DNA from 3 places in the Paenibacillus sp. 11B genome. Region 1 is predicted to be linked to each of the others. Evidence: riboswitches for the same ligand, from Rfam matches in the RefSeq annotation. Region 1 holds a riboswitch; each other region holds the start of a gene.
The links. A riboswitch is a leader RNA that binds a small molecule or an ion and turns the genes downstream of it on or off. The one in region 1 is predicted to bind cyclic di-AMP.
Positions count from the first base shown of each region.

Region 2: linked by a shared signal. The riboswitch ahead of Q0V21_RS15505 (HAD family hydrolase) and the one ahead of Q0V21_RS30635 (C40 family peptidase) in region 1 are both predicted to bind cyclic di-AMP.
Region 3: linked by a shared signal. The riboswitch ahead of Q0V21_RS01800 (3D domain-containing protein) and the one ahead of Q0V21_RS30635 (C40 family peptidase) in region 1 are both predicted to bind cyclic di-AMP.

Region 1 is NZ_JAUKNS010000010.1:61,849-68,783, forward strand. It holds gene Q0V21_RS30625 (sensor histidine kinase) at 61-1,452, shown strand; gene Q0V21_RS30630 (response regulator transcription factor) at 1,542-2,249, shown strand; cyclic di-AMP (ydaO/yuaA leader) riboswitch at 2,415-2,548, shown strand; gene Q0V21_RS30635 (C40 family peptidase) at 2,554-3,027, shown strand; gene asnB (asparagine synthase (glutamine-hydrolyzing)) at 3,238-5,133, shown strand; gene Q0V21_RS30645 (multicopper oxidase family protein) at 5,428-6,935, opposite strand, start outside.
Region 2 is NZ_JAUKNS010000003.1:105,271-112,205, forward strand. It holds gene Q0V21_RS15500 (HAD family hydrolase) at 1-342, opposite strand, end outside; gene Q0V21_RS15505 (HAD family hydrolase) at 504-902, opposite strand; cyclic di-AMP (ydaO/yuaA leader) riboswitch at 1,020-1,195, opposite strand; gene Q0V21_RS15510 (glutathione peroxidase) at 1,563-2,039, shown strand; tRNA gene Q0V21_RS15515 (tRNA-Leu) at 2,189-2,271, opposite strand; gene Q0V21_RS15520 (urease accessory protein UreF) at 2,693-3,394, shown strand; gene Q0V21_RS15525 (hypothetical protein) at 3,669-3,872, shown strand; gene Q0V21_RS15530 (nitrogen regulation protein NR(II)) at 3,900-4,553, shown strand; gene urtE (urea ABC transporter ATP-binding subunit UrtE) at 4,580-5,275, opposite strand; gene urtD (urea ABC transporter ATP-binding protein UrtD) at 5,253-6,062, opposite strand; gene urtC (urea ABC transporter permease subunit UrtC) at 6,025-6,935, opposite strand, start outside.
Region 3 is NZ_JAUKNS010000001.1:404,649-411,583, reverse strand. It holds gene Q0V21_RS01820 (alpha-glycosidase) at 1-870, opposite strand, end outside; gene Q0V21_RS01815 (M20 family metallopeptidase) at 1,114-2,289, opposite strand; gene Q0V21_RS01810 (ABC transporter substrate-binding protein/permease) at 2,471-3,934, shown strand; gene Q0V21_RS01805 (amino acid ABC transporter ATP-binding protein) at 3,921-4,643, shown strand; cyclic di-AMP (ydaO/yuaA leader) riboswitch at 4,928-5,124, shown strand; gene Q0V21_RS01800 (3D domain-containing protein) at 5,127-5,795, shown strand; gene Q0V21_RS01795 (polysaccharide deacetylase family protein) at 5,975-6,763, opposite strand; gene lpdD (prenylated flavin chaperone LpdD) at 6,918-6,935, shown strand, end outside.

The DNA.
Region 1 (6,935 bases):
AGTCGCCATAATGGCGACTGTTTTGTTTTCCTAATATGATTTCAAAAGGTGATATATTCGGTGTGGAATAAAATTCATTTAAAACTTAGCTTTACCATTTTCAGCTTGTTTATTGGGATTTTAATATTGCTAAGTATTGTACTTAACCTCATATTCACGAATTTTTTGTCATCAAAGGTACACGATGAAGCTAATGAGTTAGCAGCACATTTGTCTACTATGCTTGAGGAGCAAGGCAACAGTGCGGAACAAATGGCTGATTTTACAGGCGTCCAGATGTACATCTTGAGTTCACAAGGAAGATTCATTGAATCAAAGACTTCAGACGCCTCCATTTATCCTAACTATATCTGGGATAATCGCAAATTGTTAGAAGGGAAGAAGGTGGAAAGAGAATTCACTTTTAATAACGAACTTTACCTGCTTCATGGTATCCCCGTAACCACTAATCCAACGGTCAAAGGGATTTACGTGATTAGTTCTCTAGAAAATATGAAAGATTCGATCCAAACGATTAGAAATTTACTGTTTATCACTGGATTTGGAGCACTGTTATTGGCGTTGGGTTGCATATTTTTTCTATCCAAAAGATTATCGAATCCATTATTAAAAATTGAAAGTGCAACTCGCCAAATTGCCAAAGGAGAACTGAATCTTGAAATTCCTGTGGAAACTAAAGATGAGATTGGTTCATTGTCACAAGCCATAAACGACCTCGCTAAAGAATTAAAACAATATCGAGATAATCGTTCGGAGTTCTTTGCCAACGTCTCTCATGAATTGAAAACACCCATTACTTATATGGAAGGGTATGCAGACATATTGGCTAAAGATCTTGTGGAAAATGATGAAGAAAAGAAAAAATATCTACAAATCATTTCTGAGGAAGCACGACGTTTAAATGTAATCATAAATGATCTCTTTGAATTGTCTAAGATGGAAGAAGGTAAAATTGACTTGAAACTGATGTCTGTAGAACCCACTTCGATTATTCAAAGGTCTATAGATAAGGTTCAATTAAAAGCCCAAGAAAAAGATCTTACGATTCGAAGTAAGTTGAGTCCCGTACCCCATATTTTTGTAGACTCTAACCGACTGGAACAGATTATTTTGAATCTATTGGATAATGCCATTCGTTACACAGCCGAGGGGTATATTCAAGTTTCTTTAACTTCTGAATTAGAAGGGGTTGTAATAAGCATTTGCGATACGGGGCCCGGAATTTCAACAGAAGAACTTCCCAATATATTTGAACGTTTTTACCGGGTTGAGAAATCCAGATCCCGGGCATATGGAGGAACAGGACTGGGGCTGTCCATTGTTCAAAGTCTTGTTTTACAACAAGGAGGAACAATTCATGTGGAAAGTAAAATTGGAGAGGGGACGCGATTTAAAGTGATGTTCCCGTCCATCACCTCTTCTTCATTAAAATCACACAGCTTCAAAATATAATATGTGAAACAAATGAGCTAATGATCGTTCAAATTTACGGTCAGAAACCGCATATTACTAAAGATTAATGAAATGGATGGGATGACCATATGAATAAATTGAAAGCATTAGTTATTGATGACGAATGGAACATGAGAAATCTGTTGCGAATTTATTTAACTAAAGAGGGTTTTGATATTACGGAAGCTCATAATGGAACCGAAGGACTGTCCTATCTTCAGAAAAATTCGTATCATGTCATTTTATTAGACGTTATGATGCCGGATATGGATGGATGGCATCTTTGTGAAAAAATCAGATCGTTTACTGAAACACCTATATTGATGCTTACAGCTCGAGGGGATGTGAAGGATAAGGTACATGGGTTAGGTGTCGGTGCTGATGATTATATGGTGAAACCTGTAAATTCTGATGAACTCATTGCTCGCTTGTTTGCGCTTGTTCGACGCTCTTCACAGTCTTTAAGCCTTAAAGAAATCGGTAAAAAAATCATGTATACTGACATGATTATTTATCCAGATCGAAGACAGGTTATGGTACTCGACACAAATCTGGATTTGACCCAAAAAGAACTTGATATATTGCTTATATTGGCCGAGAATCCACAAAGAGTTTTCTCTAGAGATGAAATCATTGAACGTCTCTGGGGAAGTGACTTTTTTGGGGATAACCGAGTCGTAGACACCCATGTGAAAAATATCCGGGAGAAGTTGCAGTTGGCTGGATTGGAACAGAACCCCATTCAAACGGTTTGGGGCATAGGGTATAAGTGGTTGTATAGTGTAGAGGAGCCTTGAACTTATAACTAGAATTCGGCAATACAAAAAGAACATGTGCTAAGAAGCGATCGCTCCCTAACTTCAGCAGGAGACGGTCGTTTCTTTTTTAGAATAAGATATACGAGAATTCCACATTAAATCCACACAATTTAACAATATAATACTCTATAGGTTACAAATATTTAACTATTTTTGCCGAATTTCGTATTGAAAACGGGGGAACCATTTGTTGGGTGAATTATTCTTGTAAGAAAAGAATATAGGGAGCCTTTAACCGAATCCTTAAGCTAACTCCGTAGGCATCTAAGGGAGGAACAAAAGTTTGAAGAAAGTCATTTTATCGGTTCTTGGAGCAGCAGTTTTATTTACCTCCACAGCAACAGGTGCATTTGCTAGTCAGGCAAAGCTAACAGAAGAAATAAAAGAAGTGGTTGGAACGCCATACCTTTATGGTGGGACAACAACATCTGGTTTTGATTGTTCCGGTTTTATCCTGTATGTTTTTAATAAGTTTAAACTAGATTTGCCGCGCACCTCTAGTATGCAAGCAGCAAAGGGATCGTTTGTAGAGAAAGAAGAATTACGCCCAGGGGATCTCGTTTTCTTCAATACGAATGGTCGCAGCATTTCACATGCGGGAATTTATGTAGGTAACAATCAATTTGCACATTCATCAAGCAGTAAGGGTGTTCGAATTAGTAGCTTATCTGAAAGTTATTATAAAACCAAATATGTAACAGCTCGTAGAGTGGTTAGCGAGCAGAACTATCTTAAAATGGTTAACGATAGTCATTAAAATGGACAAGCCCGTGGGTAATTCACGGGTTTGTCCATTTTGTTTAGCAACTTGCCTCGAACAGATAGAACCATTCTCCAGTGAACTAAACTAATAAATAAGTAAATAACTTATCTAAACTGTGATTTATGATATGGACGGTAATCTTTCACAGATTCCACATACATAAAAGCTAAACTAATCTTATATTGATTAGAGGAGAATAGCCCTATGTGTGGATTTGTAAGTTTATATAACAAATATCGTATGCCAGTAGATGCAAACATTCTGCAACATATGACCGACTCCATAGCTCATCGTGGCCCAGATGATGAAGGGATATATATCCATGATCATATCGGTCTGGGTTTTAGGAGACTAAGTATACTGGATATTGAGCACGGGGCACAGCCCATGACCAATGAGAACAAAGATATTTGGTTGGTATTCAATGGAGAGATTTATAATTATAAAGAGTTGAGGGATTGGTTGAGTCAGAAGGGGTATACATTTTATACAGATTCCGATACCGAAGTATTACTGAGGCTTTATGAGGACGTTGGAATTAAATGTGTCAACTATTTACGAGGCATGTTTGGGTTCACCATATGGGATCAAAGGAGTGATCTTTTATTTGCGGCACGGGATCATTTCGGAATCAAGCCTGTTTATTACAGTGAGACCGCCTCCGGATACATGATTGGCTCTGAAATTAAAACGTTGCTGGCTTCAGGTAGGATTGATAGGGAAGTGGATGAAAATGCTCTTTATCAGTATCTCACATTTCAATATGTACCTGAACCTCTAACGATGTTCAAAGAGATCCATAAACTGAAAGCAGGCCATTATTTGATTGTACAGAATAATGGAATGACCATCAGACCGTATTACGAAGTGAAGTTTGAGCCCCATGAAAGTAGGTCGTATTCCGATTTAGTAGAGGAAACACGATCAGTAATAACGGAATCTGTTCGTATTCATAAGAACTCAGATGTCCCTAGGGGAGCATTCTTATCGGGTGGTATTGATTCAAGCAGTTTAGTAGGTTTACTTCATCGCTTGGAGCCAACCCAAACATTCAGCGTTGGATTTGATATGCCGGGCTATAGTGAATTGGATGATGCTAGGAAGACAGCAGCCTATTTAGGGACTGAGCATCATGAAATTCGGATTAATGCCCGCGACTATATAGATATACTACCTTCTCTAATATGGCATATGGATGAGCCAGTAGCAGACCCATCAGCCGTGGGTCTCTACTTTGTATCGAAGTTGGCTAGTCAGCATGTTAAGATGGCATTTTCAGGTGAAGGTGCAGATGAATTTTTTGGTGGCTACAACATTTATCGGGAACCCTATGCTCTCCGCATGTTTCAGGGTCTTCCAGGTCCATGGAGAAGTCTTGCAGGACATCTTGGACGATTAATGCCTACCGGCATGAAAGGCAAAGGATTCTTGGAAAGAGGGAGTCTTATTCTGCAAGAACGTTACTTTGGAAATGCGAAGATTTTTATGGATCATGAAAAAAGCAAGGTATTAGCACCATGGTTATCGGAGCAGGGAGTATGTAAACCAACCCAGCAGGTGACTAAGCCACTTTATGAACAAGCGAAGTTATATGATGAAGTCACACAGATGCAGTATATTGATATTCATACGTGGCTACGTGGGAATATCCTAATGAAAGCAGACAAAATGTCGATGGCAAATTCCTTGGAACTTCGCGTTCCCTTTGTAGATACCAAAGTATTTGAATTAGCTGCTACCATCCCTACAAAGTATAAAGTTACACCCACAGCAACTAAATTATTACTCCGTGATGCTATGAAAGATGTGGTTCCACCTGATGTACAGCAACGAAAAAAATTAGGTTTTCCTGTCCCAACGAGAGTATGGTTAAAAAGTGAATGGTATTCATGGGCTAGGAATCTGATTATGACAGCAGACGTAGATCAATGGATCAATAAAACGTATGTATTGCAGCTACTTGAGATCCATAAGGAAGGGAAATTGGATGCAAGCCGTAAATTGTGGACCATTCTTGTATTTATCTTATGGCATCAAATATATATTGAAGATCGTGCGTATTCCTTTTCAGGTCCATCTTCCAATAGAATGATATTGTAATAAAAAAGTCAGTAACGTCGCCAATATAGTTCTGAAATATCGTCCCCTCGGATTAGAGTTCATTTTAATGAGTTCTCTATACCTGGGGGATTTTGGTATGCTAGCTAATAGAAGAGAATGATATGCATTTAAGCGCAACAGTATCGCTTTTTTACAATTAAGGTGTTTCTAAAAAAATGCGGCAACCAATCCTCGGTTACATTCCGGGAAAGATCGCCGCATTATAATTTCTTCTGTTTATCTTTTAACGTATTATTAGCAGATCTTAATAAAGAGTAAATCAATGCTACTTATTTATTCCGCTACGTTCTCCACACTCGGATCAGGTGTATAGTTACTTTCATAATCTGTATACATGACTTCCGTTACCATTCCCGCGGAAGCATGATGCAAGTCATGGCAATGGAACATCCAATTTCCAGGGTTATCGGCTTCAAAAGCAACAACATAAGTTTCCCCTGGTTTAACATTTAGTGTATCTTTTATGATCGTTGACCCCTGATAGGATTGACCATTTTTACTTAGCACTTGGAAAAACTGTCCATGGAGATGCATAGGATGGTCATCCGTTTTGGACTGATTCACAAAAGTAACTTTGACCTTGTCACCTTTCTGGACTTTTATGACATCTGTATCCGGAAATACCTTTCCGTTAATGGTGTACACCATTTCTCCATCTTTCATTTCCGTATTTAAATTCATTGTCACGTTTTGATCAAATATCTCATTCAACGAAAATAATGGATCTGACATGTTACCATACTTTTCGAAGTCAAACACAGGAAGCGTAGCTGAAGCATTGGAATTGTCATTTTGAACTTTTGAACCTTCGTATTGGATAACGGCTTTCATATTTTGTTTCGGCGACTCAATTCCATGTTCTTCAAGTAGCCAGGAGCCTGGATTATCAGCTGTAAATTCAATATCATAACGTTCTCCAGGAGCTATAGAAAGTAATTGATCTTTTATCATCTCGGGTTCATTTAGGGGCTGTCCATCCGACGCTATTACTTTAAAATTGTGGCCATGTAAGTGCATTTGATGACTGATGTATCCTGCATTAATTAAGCGAATTCTAACTTTATCGCCCTCTTTAACCATGAGTTTATCAATGGCAGTACCTGATTTCCCGTTTATCGTGTATAGGTCATACATGCTCATATCATGTCCGCCCATACCCGTAGTGTTCTCGTCCATGTTCATATCCGATCCGGACATATTCATTTCATTATGATTCATCTCTTTCATACCCATATTGTCGGAATCACTCGTATTCATGTCGCTGGAACTCATCCATTCATCTAACATGAGAGTATAGTCCCGGTCATAGTCATTTTTCAGTTCCTCAACAACAAGGGAACCGTACAAGCCTTTATCCACTTGGTTTACACTGTCTTGATGAGAATGATACCAATAGGTACCTGGTACATTAGCTTTGAACGTATACGTAAATGTTTTACCTGGTTCAACGGCATCTTGTGTAACGCCAGGAATGCCATCCATGTTATTCGGAACGGGGTAGCCGTGCCAATGAATGGAGACAGGCTGATTCAACTCATTTTTTAGATTGATTTTTACGTTGTCTCCAACCTTTACACGGATTTGAGGTCCGGGGACAGAATTGTTGAAAGTCCAAACAGGTAATATCTTACCTTTGGAAACTTCAAGATTGCTCTCTTGTGCGGTGATCGTAAATTCTTTGCCATTTACCACTGGAGTACTAGATGTGAATTTCACAGGACTGGAACCAGCCGAAGTAGGATTATTCGTGTTTGAATGATCCATTCCTTCCATTGCATTAT
Region 2 (6,935 bases), on a different contig from region 1:
AATGATGCCAATCTTATAGTGTTGCGACAACGTCTGGAGAACAGCGTCGGCTGACGCGAAGGGGCGTTCAAGCTCTTTGCGGAACTTCAGCTTCTCCTGTATCTGTTCCCGGTGCCGCTCATCGCTGATCAGGGTACGAATAGCCAGTTTCATCGGCCATTGCTCGTAATTTCGGTAGGAGGCGGCAAATAGTTCTCGTACTGTCTGCATCTCCACCTGATAACCAAGCGCACAAGCTTCTCGAACGAACTGACCAATAATATCATCCACCGGCTCCCACTCGTCCACAAGCGTATCCCCCACATCAAAGAACAACCATTGTATTCCACGTACATCCGGCACGCCTATTCCTCCTCGTTAGCCACAGGAAATTCATTTCCCCATTTCCCAAACCATAAAAAAGAAGACCCACCATCATGCATGAGTCTCCTCAATATTCCGTATATTTATGATTTCAATTATAACAGGCAGCTGACACTGGATCAATCACAGGAATAGTACCACTAACCATTAAGCAGAAACCCAACTTCCCCATTCAAGGAATATACGATACGGTCTGCTCCCATTCCCCGATAGATCCCTTTGGGGTGGCTTTGTTCTGTAATGACACACAGGGACTTGGATGTCCAGGAGCGGCAGATCTGCAAATATCGGCAGGTCAGGTTTAGGCTATTTTCAAAAATAAAAACATTGCCTACACTGCCTTGCGGCAAAAACCATTTCTGAGCTGCAGCCGTGTTCATGCGAATGACATGCTCCACACCAATTCTCCGGAGCCTGCGCTCTTCCCCTGCACTGTTGGTCAGAACGGCAAACGGCATTTTTTTGTACATCAGCAATTTGATAAATTTACGTCCTGCTTCATTTGGAGCAGTCACTAAGATCATCTCTTTATCCATCATTCGTTCCTCCCTTGGCGTGAAAAGACAACAAAAAAGAAGCGTGGGGGACCAAGGCCTCCCGGACGCTTCTTCAATAATCCATAGCAAAAAGACACTATGAACCAGCGTACGGCTTGTTGCCTCTCCCTTTAACGCTTACGAGGTTAGCTGACGGATTCGGGCGCGAGAGTCGCCCTATTTCCGGCTGTCACCGGAAAATTCACCCCATGGATGCCTACTGTCCTGGACAGTTCATCCTGTTGGTTCCCCCGTTTCCCACCCATGAATGAATGGAAACTCAGCGATTAAAACATCGTTCCATTATGTTCCTTAATCAGAGCGATATTATCGTTTGTTTCGTTTTTCATGTAAAATTTAATTGAAATTGGAATTACGATATGAATCATACACCCGTGCCATATCGGTGTAAAGTCTGCGCAGATCACCGAATCGACGGATTTTTGCCATTTCACATCAATAATAGCGCTTACAACACATCCATTCTCCACCCATCTCTTCAAAGCTCTCTAATTCTCTCTTTAGCGAAATTCAGGTAGCAAAACATTCACAGTTCATACACGAGAGGTCCAAATAGCGTTAAAAAAACAATATTAATTTTGCAATATTTAATTGCAATCAATATAATAAATGATAGAAGAATATGAAATGGAGGCGATTTTCATGTCAGTCTACGACTACAAAGTAAACACCCTTCGCGGTCAGGAAGTTGAGATGTCCAACTATCGTGACAAAGTACTGCTTATCGTGAATACAGCAAGCCAATGCGGCCTTACACCTCAATTCAAAGGTCTGCAAGAACTCCAGGATAAGTTCAAAGATTCCCCATTTGAAGTTCTTGGTTTTCCAAGCAACCAGTTTGCACAGGAAAAAGGCTCTTCTGATGATATTGCCGAGTTCTGCCAGATGAACTATGGTGTCAGCTTCCCCATGTTTGAGAAGATCGATGTGAATGGTTCAAGCGCTCATCCTCTATTCCAGCATCTAACCAAAGAAGCACCTGGCGTACTCGGCTCCAAAGCCATCAAATGGAACTTCACCAAATTCCTTGTGGATCAGAACGGACGTGTTTTGAAACGGTATGCTCCCAAAACAACACCTGATAAAATTGAAGCAGACATCAAAGAATTGCTTAAATAACAATTCAAGGCCATCCGAACCCTGCAGACAGAATGAGCATGCATTCAGGGAAACGGGTGACCTTTTTTTGTCTGGACTCATCTTTACTGTAAAAAAACATAAAAAAGAAGCTCCCCGTATGGGAAGCTTCTTCTTAATCGTTCTTATGATGCGGTCGAGAGGACTCGAACCTCCACGGGTATACACCCACTACCCCCTCAAGATAGCGTGTCTGCCATTCCACCACGACCGCATGTCGTAAATAATCGGCAACAGAATTGATTATACCCGCTTCAAGTTTAAATGTAAAGCATTTTTAATATTATCATTTTAACTGCGCTTTCCCTTCCAAAAATCGTATAATCTCGTCATTTTCTCCTAAAAAGCACATATGATTAAAATTGATCCCGTTTTTATATCCGAGCAGGCGGATCACTCTACTTCCTTTATAAGGAACAATTACTCCATTCACCTTAAACAAGATAACTTAAATTGTAATATAAATTAACATAATAAAGATTTTTAAATTTAAAACCCAGAAACTATTGACAAAAAGCGGATATTTATGTGAACATATATATCATATAATTCGGATTTACGAACTTAAAACGAACTAAAACAGAGTATAAATGTTATTTTACATTACATTTAACGAACGTAGGAGGCGAAAGATTGTGAACCGTGGGAATAAGCTGCTCGATTACGTCAAACTGCTTGATTCCTCTATCCAGGTCGGAGGGTTCACCCATTCTTTTGGTATGGATACCCATATTACTGAAGGAACCATTCGCAGTGCTGAAGATCTAGAATCATTCATGCGCTGTCAATTGCACCCCAGTATCGTGCGTCTGGAAGGTATGGCGATTAAAGGCATATACACCGCCACAGATCATAATGACGCGTGGCGTACAGCCCTTATCGACAAACTCGTTCATGTCCAGCGCACCCCAGCAAGCCTCAGAGAACATGCCTCTACAATGGGAAAACGATTGATTAAGCTGGCTCGTGCACTCCACCCCTGGATTGATTTTAGCGAGCTTGAACAGACTCTGGCTAAGTATGAATCCGTTGGCTGCCTTTCCACTGTTCACGCCTGGATTAACCACCACCTCGAAATCCCTGTCGAGGAGGCAGTCCTTGGTTATCTGTATTCAGCCATGAGTGCCTGCATAACCGAAGCCTCCAAGGTGATTCCCCTCACTCCCGATACAACCCAGAACCTGTTGGTTCGCCTCGCCGCAGACCTGGAGCATGAATGGCATACCGTCAGCGCCTCCGCTGCGGATGGACTGGTACAACCAGCCTCAATGTCCATGAAAACATTATTCCCCAGCTTCCATATGCTTGGAGCAGGACTTCACGCCTATAGGGCCTGATCTCTACCCCTTCACCCCCATACAACTCACCTCCTCATACAGTAAAACATGAAAAACACGCCGCACCTCATCGCTGGCGTGTTTTTCATGTCATTTATTTTGTCTATTTAACGTAATTACGCCATTTTACATAATAAAATACACTTATTTCCGTCTTTTTTAATTGTTAGATGACGCAAATACGTATATAATAAATTATACAGCTCGCATATCTATATATTCTACATCAAGAATAACCGGCTGAATACTATATTCCACTGAGGGGTGAACCCTTTTGAACAAAAAGAAACCTGTGACTCCTTTCGGATGGGCCATCAAACGAAGACTAACCGAGCTCCAGGTCGACCAAAAGACATTTTGTGAACAGTACGACATCCCGCCATACCGTCTGTCCAATCTCATCCACGGTACACGCAAAGCAACCCGGTTCAGGAACCAGGTCGCCGATATTTTGGAAATTCCAGATGATTTAAGATAAGTTTTCTGCCAAGGAGGAGCTCATTTCATGAGGTACTTAATATCCGATCTGGAGAGATTATCGTTCCAGTCCATGCAACACCAGCTCATCATCGTAGACCATAACTGGATCATCCGCAGCTGCAATACGGCTTGGCAACAAGGACTCGGGCAACTGCTTCCCAAACCGGGCGTATCCAGCCACTCCAGCACCATACCCGAAACATCTTATTACCTTCGTTTAATAGAGGGGTGGACATTACGCGAGGAACAAGCAAAGAATGCGAAGATCGTTCAGGAGTTGAAAAGTATCACTGCACCTTTTAAAGACAGTCATACATATGACATCTTCGTTCAAACGGCCCACAACGAACAACGGTGGTTCCGTCTCGAACTCACCCCATTGATTCAGGCCGACCCATCCCTGCTGTCTGATCTCGCACTGATTGCACACACGGATGTTACCGAACAGAAACAGACAGAACGCCAATTGAAGAAAGCTCTGTCCGAAGTGCGCACGTTGCGCGGACTGCTTCCCATTTGTGCTGTCTGCAAACAGATTAAGGATGAACAGGACAGCTGGAATTCAGTTGAGAGTTATCTGGAGAAGCATACTCATGCTGAATTCACCCATGATATCTGCCCGGATTGCATCCGAAGACTATATCCGAAGTACTCCAACATTCTGGACAAGCACGCCTGAACTCTCCCTACCACCACGAACCTTAGCTACACAGACAGATGGTGCTCAAACTGCGACATATCCAGTTCCTGCGGTGTTCCTTGCAGTGCAATTGCCCCTTTGTCCATTACATAGATATAATCTGCAGCACCGCGTACAAAATCAATACTCTGCTCTACCAGCAAGATGGAGATCTCACCTTTTGCTTTAATTTGCAAAATAACCTGCCGGATATCCTCTACGATGGAAGGCTGGATGCCTTCTGTCGGCTCATCCAGAAGCAGCAGACCAGGCCTTGAAGCCAGCGCGCGGGCAAAGGCCAACTGCTGCTGCTGACCGCCACTCAGATCACCACCCTGCCTTCCATACATTGTGGCAAGCACCGGAAACATGGCCAGCACATCCTCCGGGAACGTCTTCACTCCTGAGCTGCTTGTCTCCAGACCCAGCAACAGATTTTCTTTTACCGTAAGCTGCGGGAAGATTTCTCGTCCCTGTGGCACATATCCAATTCCCGCCCTGGCCCGCCTGGCCGGGTCGTGGGTGGATAGTTCCTGACCTTTCCACTGAACACTTCCCTTCCGCGTTTTAAGAAGACCCATCAATGTTTTCATCAAGGTGGTTTTCCCTACACCATTGCGCCCCATTAGGCATACCACCCGACCCGGCCGGACATCCAGATTTACGCCGCGCAGCACATTGCTTTCCCCATAACCAGATTCAATTCGTTGCAGCGACAGCATGCTCATCCCTCCTTTTGCCCAGATACACTTCAGCCACTCTCGGATCTTCCTGCACTTCCGCCATCGTACCTTCCTTTAGCAGCTTGCCTTCATGCATCACCGTCACTTTGGCTGCAAACTCGCGCACAAACTCCATATCATGCTCCACCACCACAACAGACCGTTCTCGTGCAATCTCCTGCAATAGGCGGCCTGTTTTATGTGTCTCTTCATCCGTCATTCCCGCTGCCGGCTCATCCAGCAGCAATACACGGGGTTCCTGCAGCAGCAGCATGCCAATCTCGAGCCACTGCTTCTCCCCATGGGATAAGGCCCCTGCACGTGCATCCACACGTTCCTTCAAACCAATTTGGTGCGTAATCCGCTCCATCGCAGGACTTATTTTCGAATACCGCTGAATGCCTAGCGCCTGTAAAGGAGAACGACGAGTTTCCGCAGCCAGCGTCAGGTTCTCCTGCACGGTCAGCCCAGCAAAGATCGATGGGGCCTGGAACTTGCGCCCTACCCCTTTCCGAACAATCTGGTGCTCCTTCAGGCGTGTCAGATCCGCACCATCCGCCATCTTCACCGTACCGGACACAGGCTTGGTTTTGCCACAAATGACATCCAGCATTGTCGTTTTCCCCGCACCGTTCGGTCCGATCAGAAAATGCAGATCATGTTCATACAGCTTCAGATTCATGCCTTTGACTGCAACAAAACCGCCAAATGCCACCGTAATTTCCTCAGCAACCAGCACTACCGGAACCTCAGTAGACTTTTGGTTTCTCCTGACTGACTGGAACATGCACAACCTCTCCTCTCCGTTTCAGCAAGCGCACGACATGACGGTACACACCAACAAGTCCATTCGGCATGAACAAGACCACGGTTACAAAGAGCCCTCCAATGACAAACAACCAACCTTCCGGATAAGCTTCACTGATACCCGTTTTGGCCGCGTTCAGCACCACAGCTCCGATCACCGCACCAATCAGCGTCCCCCGACCGCCCAATGCAACCCATAACACCATCTCAATTGAAGGCACGATTCCCATCATCGAAGGCGAGATGATCCCTACCTGGAGCACAAATAACATACCAGCAATTCCTGCCAGCGCTCCGGAAAGGGCAAAGACCAGCGTTTTGAAACCTGCCGGGTCATATCCAAGAAAGCGAACCCGATTCTCCCCATCGCGCGCAGCTTCAAGCACCTGACCGAACCTGCTGTTCACCACCCGGCGACAAAGCAGATAGGCGAGCACCAGTACGACAAGCGTTATATAGTAGAGAGCAATCGTTGTCCCTGCCGAATGTAGGGTAAAACCAAAGATGGCGTTATATCCCGTTATACCATTGGTCCCTCCCGTCCATTCCTGTTTGCCAACGAATAACGTCACTGTAATGAGGACTAGAGCTTGGGTCAGGATTGTAAAATACACACCGGTGATCCGGTTACGGAACGTGAACCACCCCAAGGCAAAGGCCAGTAATGCCGGAAGAGCAATGCCCAGCAATAGCGCCACCGGAAATGACCTAAATGGCTCCCAAAACCACGGCAGACCACTAAGACCACTCCATCCCATAAAGTCCGGAAGTGTTGTACCACTGGCCTGCAGCTTCAGATACATTGCCATGGCGTACCCGCCAAGTCCGAAGAATACGCCATGCCCCAGACTAA
Region 3 (6,935 bases), on a different contig from region 1:
ATTGCCATAAAATCCAAATGTATCGTAGGTAGGAATACCATCTTTAATCCGCACTGGATATTCATTGATATGAAACCAGTCTGCATATTTGGAGTTTTTGCCGTTCTTCAGTACGTCCTGAAAAGGAGGGAAGTCTTCGCTGCAGTGGTTAAAAACCGCGTCAAGCATGACACGAATCCCACGGCGATGACATTGTTCGGCCACTTTTTTGAGCATATCATTGTCCCCGAAATGCGGGTCTACTTTTTTATAATCAATGGTATCGTATTTGTGGTAGGAGTTTGCTTGAAATAGCGGGGTAAAGTAAATCGCATTGACACCGAGTTTAGTTAGATCGTCCAGGTGATTGAGCACACCTTGCAGGTCTCCGCCAAAGTAGTTATCCAGTTCAGGTCGGCCACCCCATTCCTGGGTTCCTTCCGGGTTCAGATCGGGATTGCCATTGGCAAACCTTTCCGTCATGATCTGATAGAACACGGCTTCCTTGGCCCATTCGGGAACTTTAAATACATCAATTTCATGAATGTAGGAAAATTCATAATATCCTCCGGTAGCATATGGGAGAGCATAATGAATTCCGTTGTCAGCGAGATAAATATTCTCGGTACCGGCGGTAATGCGGAAGATGTAAGTCAGACGTTTGAATTTGGGCTTAACTGCAGTTTCCCAGTAATCAAACATACTGTCGGAAGCAGCTTTCTCCAATTGAATTTCCTTATAGGTTCCATTCCAATCGTATTTATCACCAGTCAGTGCAGTCACATATTGTACATCGTCTCTCTTCGTTCGTACACGCAGGTGGATTGTCGAGGGATTATAAGCATAAGCCCATTTATCGCGGGGAACGTGATACATCGCTTCGAGCAGCATGACAACACCTCCTGATTTTAAGATAAAGTTATAGCTATAAATAACCAAGTTAGACAGCATTTGAACCATGTAAACAGCGTGGGATGCAAAAATTTCAACATTTTTCAACGCTTTCTTTTCACAGCATTTCCAGCTGGTGTCCGTATATACGTGTTTATTATAAACCAAAAGGGTGCTCCTTAAGACCTTATATGCAGGTCTTGCGGAACACCCTAGTAATATATACAGTAGTTTGCGAAAAACTTAGCGACTTGCTTGCTTAAACTCGGTTTGAATGGTTTGCAGCAGCTCAGGCTTTGTAAGAACATCATAAGCAGTTGCAGCAATTGCCTTGGCTCCAAGAATCATGCCATCCAAGGCCCGTTCCTGTAGTGCCAAATCACGGAATTCAATGGAATGGAGGGTATGAACTTCGTCCACAACACGAATATAAGGGTGAATTGCAGGACAGCGCAAGGAAACGTTGCCGATATCCATGGAACCATGATCGTTACCCGTTACGATTTCCTCTTGAGAAATACCGAGCTCTAGCAGATTAGCACTGAAAGCGGCAGATAACGTTTCATTTGTAACCATTTCATCATAGGAAGTCTCGTAATTGGATGTAACCAGACGGCACCCGGTTTGGAGAGCAGAGCCTTCGGCAATCTGAATCACACGTTGGGTCAGGATATTTAATTCTTTTCTGGTCGAAGCACGTACATAGAACTGGGCCGAAGCATAATCAGGAATGATGTTGGCTGCCTGTCCTCCGCTATTAATAACCCCGTGGATTCGAACCGTACTCTTCACTTGTTGGCGGAATGCATTAATCCCATTAAACGTCTGGATGACCGCATCCAGTGCATTGATGCCTTCATGTGGACTTGCAGCAGCATGTGAAGATTTCCCATGGAATTCAAATTGTACGGCATCAATAGCCAGGGAACTGCCCGATTTCTCATAGGCGTAATAAGGATGAGCCATCAGCGCAACATCACAGTCATCAAATAACCCTGCCTCAGCCATAGGCACTTTGGCGCCCCGGGTTTCTTCCGCTGGTGTACCGAATACTTTCAATGTACCGCCTACTTCATCGAGTATGGACTTCAGACCTACCGCAGCTCCGAGGCTCATCATGCAGATTAGATGATGGCCACAGGCATGACCGATTTCAGGCAGTGCATCATACTCACAGAGAAGGGCAATAGTCGGACCAGGTTTGGATGCAGCATATGTACCGATAAATGCAGTGTGCAAGCCAAGAACAGGAGCTTCTACGGAAAAACCATGGAAGACAAGTTCTTCCCTTAACCGAGCAGAGGCGAGATATTCTTCATTACCAAGTTCGGGATTGGCACCGATGTATGATGAAATCTCCTTAAAACGGGAAGCATATTGATCAATTACAGTTAGAATTTGAGTTTTGGTATGTGTCATGGTGGACTCCTTAAGCAAAAATGAAAATAATTTAATAATTATATCATAGATGCAGTTATTTTTCAGAAACTAGTCAAGATTTATAATGTCGAAATGCATTGCATAATCATGCATTCTACTTTATAATGACTCAGGCATCAACAACAGAAAGCATACAAAGTATTATAAGGGGAGAACAGGGTTGAAATTGATTAGTCGTTACACCATGATGCTGATAGCTCTTGTGGTTTTGCTAACTACGGTTACACCGGTTGCGTCGGCAACGGGAACTACAGGCGACTCAGGCAGTAAAAAGCTGGTGCTCGGTACAAGCGCCGATTTTGCACCATATGAATTCCATAAAGTCATTGATGGTAAAGATCAAATTGTCGGCTTTGATATTTCGATTGCCAAAGAAATTGCTGCCGATCTTGGGGCAGAACTTGTAATAGAGGATATGGGTTTTGACGGACTTCTTCCTGCATTGCAGAGTGGTCGTGTGGATATGGTCATCTCGGGAATGACGCCAACGGATGAGCGTAAAAAAAGCATCGACTTCTCCGATACCTATTATAAATCGAAACAAGTTATCATGATTCGCAATGAGGATAAAGACAAATATTCAACCATGGCTGATCTGGAAAATGAAAAAATTGGAGTCCAAAAAGGTTCCATTCAGGAAACGATTGGTCAGGGAATCCCAGGCGCCAAACTGACAGCACTTGATAAAATATCTGATATCGTACTGCAATTACAGACCAATCGTGTGAATGCTGCGATCGTCGAAGATACAGTAGCTGCCGGCTATCTGGATGATGTTATCGGACTATCTGCTGCGATCCCGGATGAAGAGCAGGTCGAAGCGGCGATCGGGATTCGCAAGGGCAATACGGAATTACTGAATGCAGTCAACGGAACGCTCGAACGTCTGAAAAACGAAAATAAAATCGATCAGATGGTTACAGAAGCAAGCCAGTTGATGGCAGACAAGGTTAATAAAAGCCAAAACATTTTTGAAGTGTTCTGGCAGTACAAAAGCTTCTATGCGACAGGTGTGGGCTATACGCTCTTACTGTCTGCTCTCGGTGTAATATTCGGGGTCATTATTGGTTTGATCATCTGTCTGTTCCGTCTGCATGACGTCGCAATTCTGCGCTGGCTCGGAACAGCTTATGTTGAGGTTATTCGTGGTACACCAATGCTGGTTCAATTGATGATTATCTACTATGGACTTGCGTTGACACTTGGTATTAATTTTACGCCGCTTCAGGCGGGTATTATTACCCTTTCCATTAATAGTGGTGCCTATCTTGCCGAGATTTTCCGTGCAGGTATACAGGGTGTGGATCGCGGCCAGCTGGAAGCAGCCCGTTCCCTGGGGATGGGAAGAGGCGCCGCAATGCGCTACATCATCCTTCCACAAGCGTTCAAAGCGGTGTTGCCGGCGATCGGTAATGAGTTCGTGACAATTATCAAGGAATCCTCCATTATCTCGGTTATCGGTATGGTGGACATTATGTACCAGGCAAGTGTGGTCAAAAACATTACGTACCAAGGAATGAACCCATTCCTGATTGCAGCAGCCATTTACTTTGTGCTGACGTTCATTTTGTCCAAGCTGATGGGTCGACTGGAAAGGAAGTTGAGTGCAAGTGATAGACGTTAGACAATTACACAAATCATATGGAAGCAACGATGTGCTTAAGGGCATCAACGTAACAATAGGCAAAGGTGAGGTTGTCGTGGTCATCGGTCCGTCCGGATCTGGGAAAAGTACCTTCTTACGTTGTCTGAATCTACTGGAGCAGCCTACTTCTGGGGAGATTGATTTTGAGGGAGTATCGATCACGGGTCCCAAACATAACATTAATGCGACTCGTGAAAAAATGGGGATGGTATTCCAGCATTTCAATCTGTTTCCACATAAAACGGTGCAGCAGAACATTACGATTGCTCCCATTAAAGTGAAAAAACAGTCTGCACAAGAAGCGGAACAAATCTGTGAAGATTTGCTCAAAACGGTTGGCTTGTCCGACAAAAAAGATGCCTATCCAAACCAGCTGTCCGGTGGACAGAAACAACGGATAGCTATTGCAAGGGCACTTGCGATGCAGCCGCATGTTATGCTGTTTGATGAACCTACCTCTGCACTGGACCCTGAAATGGTCGGTGAAGTGTTGGATGTCATGAAACGCCTTGCAGTAGGCGGCATGACCATGGTCATCGTGACTCATGAAATGGGCTTTGCCCGTGAAGTAGGTGACCGCATTCTGTTTATGGATGGCGGGGTTATTGTAGAAGAAGGAACGCCGGATGAAGTGTTTGGTCAACCCAAACATGCACGTACACGTGACTTCCTCGCTAAAGTGCTTTAATACAACCAAATCCTAAAGGATGATGGTCAAGGTGGAAACAAAAATTCGTTCTGCGGATGAGAGTTCATCCGATTCATGCATCCCTGTCGACGCCCAGTCGGCAGGGATGTTTTGTTATGTGAGGATACGAACAGATTTACATAAAAAGTAACGTTTCTGTCATCAATGATTTAAGTCCAAATAGACAATTTATTGAAAAAAGTCGCTTGAATTCAGCATAAAAGTTGAAGTGAATTAGCCAGATGGTAACATTTACTACGACTCTTGGTTACAAAATTGTGATATATTTGTTCCTGCCGAAACTTCCGGAGGTGGGAGTGTGGGGGATGTAACGATGCAGAGTGTGCTTGGGGAAGAATCATTTGCACACGGCTTGGGGTGAATTAGGGCTACATAAATTATTCATGTAATTGAACCTATAGGGTGGTTTCCTCCATCCGAATCCGACAACTAACTTCGCAGGCATAATGAGGGAGGAAGACCATGATTAACAAGAAACGTATAGCCAAAACAGCAACAGCTTTGCTGACAGCAGCAATGCTCATTCAAGCCGTTCCGGCTCATGCTGATTCAGTTCATGTGGCCAAAGAGGGGGATACCTTCTACACCTTATCCAAACAATATGGAGTTGGACTTAACGCACTTATTAAAGCTAACAATGACATTTCAGCCTACAACATTTATGGGGGATTGAAAATTACGATCCCTGGTAACACAACGAACACAGCTTCTGCTGCAGCAGCAAAAACAGAGGCCAAAACGGTGACTGCCGCAAGTCTTGACGTAAATTCGGATAGCAAGGTGGTACAGGCCTGGGGGAAAACGTTTGATTACAGCAAAACTGTCGACGTAAAAGCAACAGCATACTCCGCGGATGCTTCCGAAAATGGAGGATGGGGTGCAGTAGATTACTTCGGTAATCCGCTCGAACTTGGCACGATCGCAGTAGACCCTAGTATCATTCCACTGGGTACAAAAGTACTGGTAACGGGTCATACACATCCAGGACTACCTAAACAGGCATTTGTTGCTACAGCCCGTGATGTGGGTGGTGCCATCAAAGGCCATAAAATTGATATCTTTATTCCTGGCAGCAAGCAATCCGTGAACACATTTGGTATTCAGGATGTTGAACTTTACATTTTGAAATAAAATCAAAAGAGTAGCTGCACATGAACATGTGAGACTACAACTGAACCTACATCAAACCGTAAAGGGTGTCCTTCAATCACAATATTGTGATTGAAGGACACCCTTTTGCATATCCGATTTCTGTAGCAACCCAAGCTGCTGGCGCTGCTGCTGAACGCGCTGCGCAGCGAATCTTGATCCTACTTGCCCTTGGGCAGTTCCAACAGTTCATCCAAAGTTACGAGCTCATACCCGCGGTTTCGCAGCTCCTCGATGACTTCAGGCAACGCCTCAATAGTACCATTTAATATCGATCCGACCCCGCCTCCTGCATGCTGCAGAACAATGGAACCAGGTTTGACGGCAGACAGGATGTTTTGTTTGACTTCCTCTTTGGAGAGACCCTTCCAGTCCAGGGAATCGACGTTCCAGTTCACAATGCTGTAATGTTGTTTGGCCGCCCATTGCAGCTGCTGCTCGTTAATGTCGCCATAGGGTGGACGAATCATTTTGGGTGTGTAACCTACCAGATTGCGAATAATATCCCCGGTATGTAAGATTTGTTTGCGAAATGCATTCATGGATAGCTTACTGAACTGGGGGTGATTGTAGCTGTGATTGCCAACAATATGCCCTTCCTTCACCATGCGTTTCACCAAATCCGGATGTTTCTCAGCGCGATGTCCCACGATGAAGAAGGTAGCCCGTACCTTGTATTTTTTTAAAATATCCAGCACTTGAGGGGTGAACCGCGGATCAGGTACATCATCAAAAGTCAGTGCGACCTTTTTTGTTGAAGGGCCGTTGGTTTTGAACGTATCCGCATATTTCTGTCTGAGCTGTCCCAGTGTCAGCTGTTCCTCTTCGGAAGAATCAGACTTCGAAGCAGGTTCGGTTTGCGGGCTTGTAGATGCCCATATCTGAGCAGGGGCGTAACTTCCTCCCAGAAGAATGAACATGATGGATATCATTATGAGGCGTATGCGCATGTTAGTGCCTCCTTTTCCCAAATTGCGTTCTCTTTGGTATGCCCGGGGGGATCCGTATTTATGCATGATGTGAGATGTTTCATTGTTGATTCATTAAATTGTAGCCATAATTCCACCATATATATTACATATAGAAAAGGACAGGTGGAGCAGGATGAATACATACGATTTA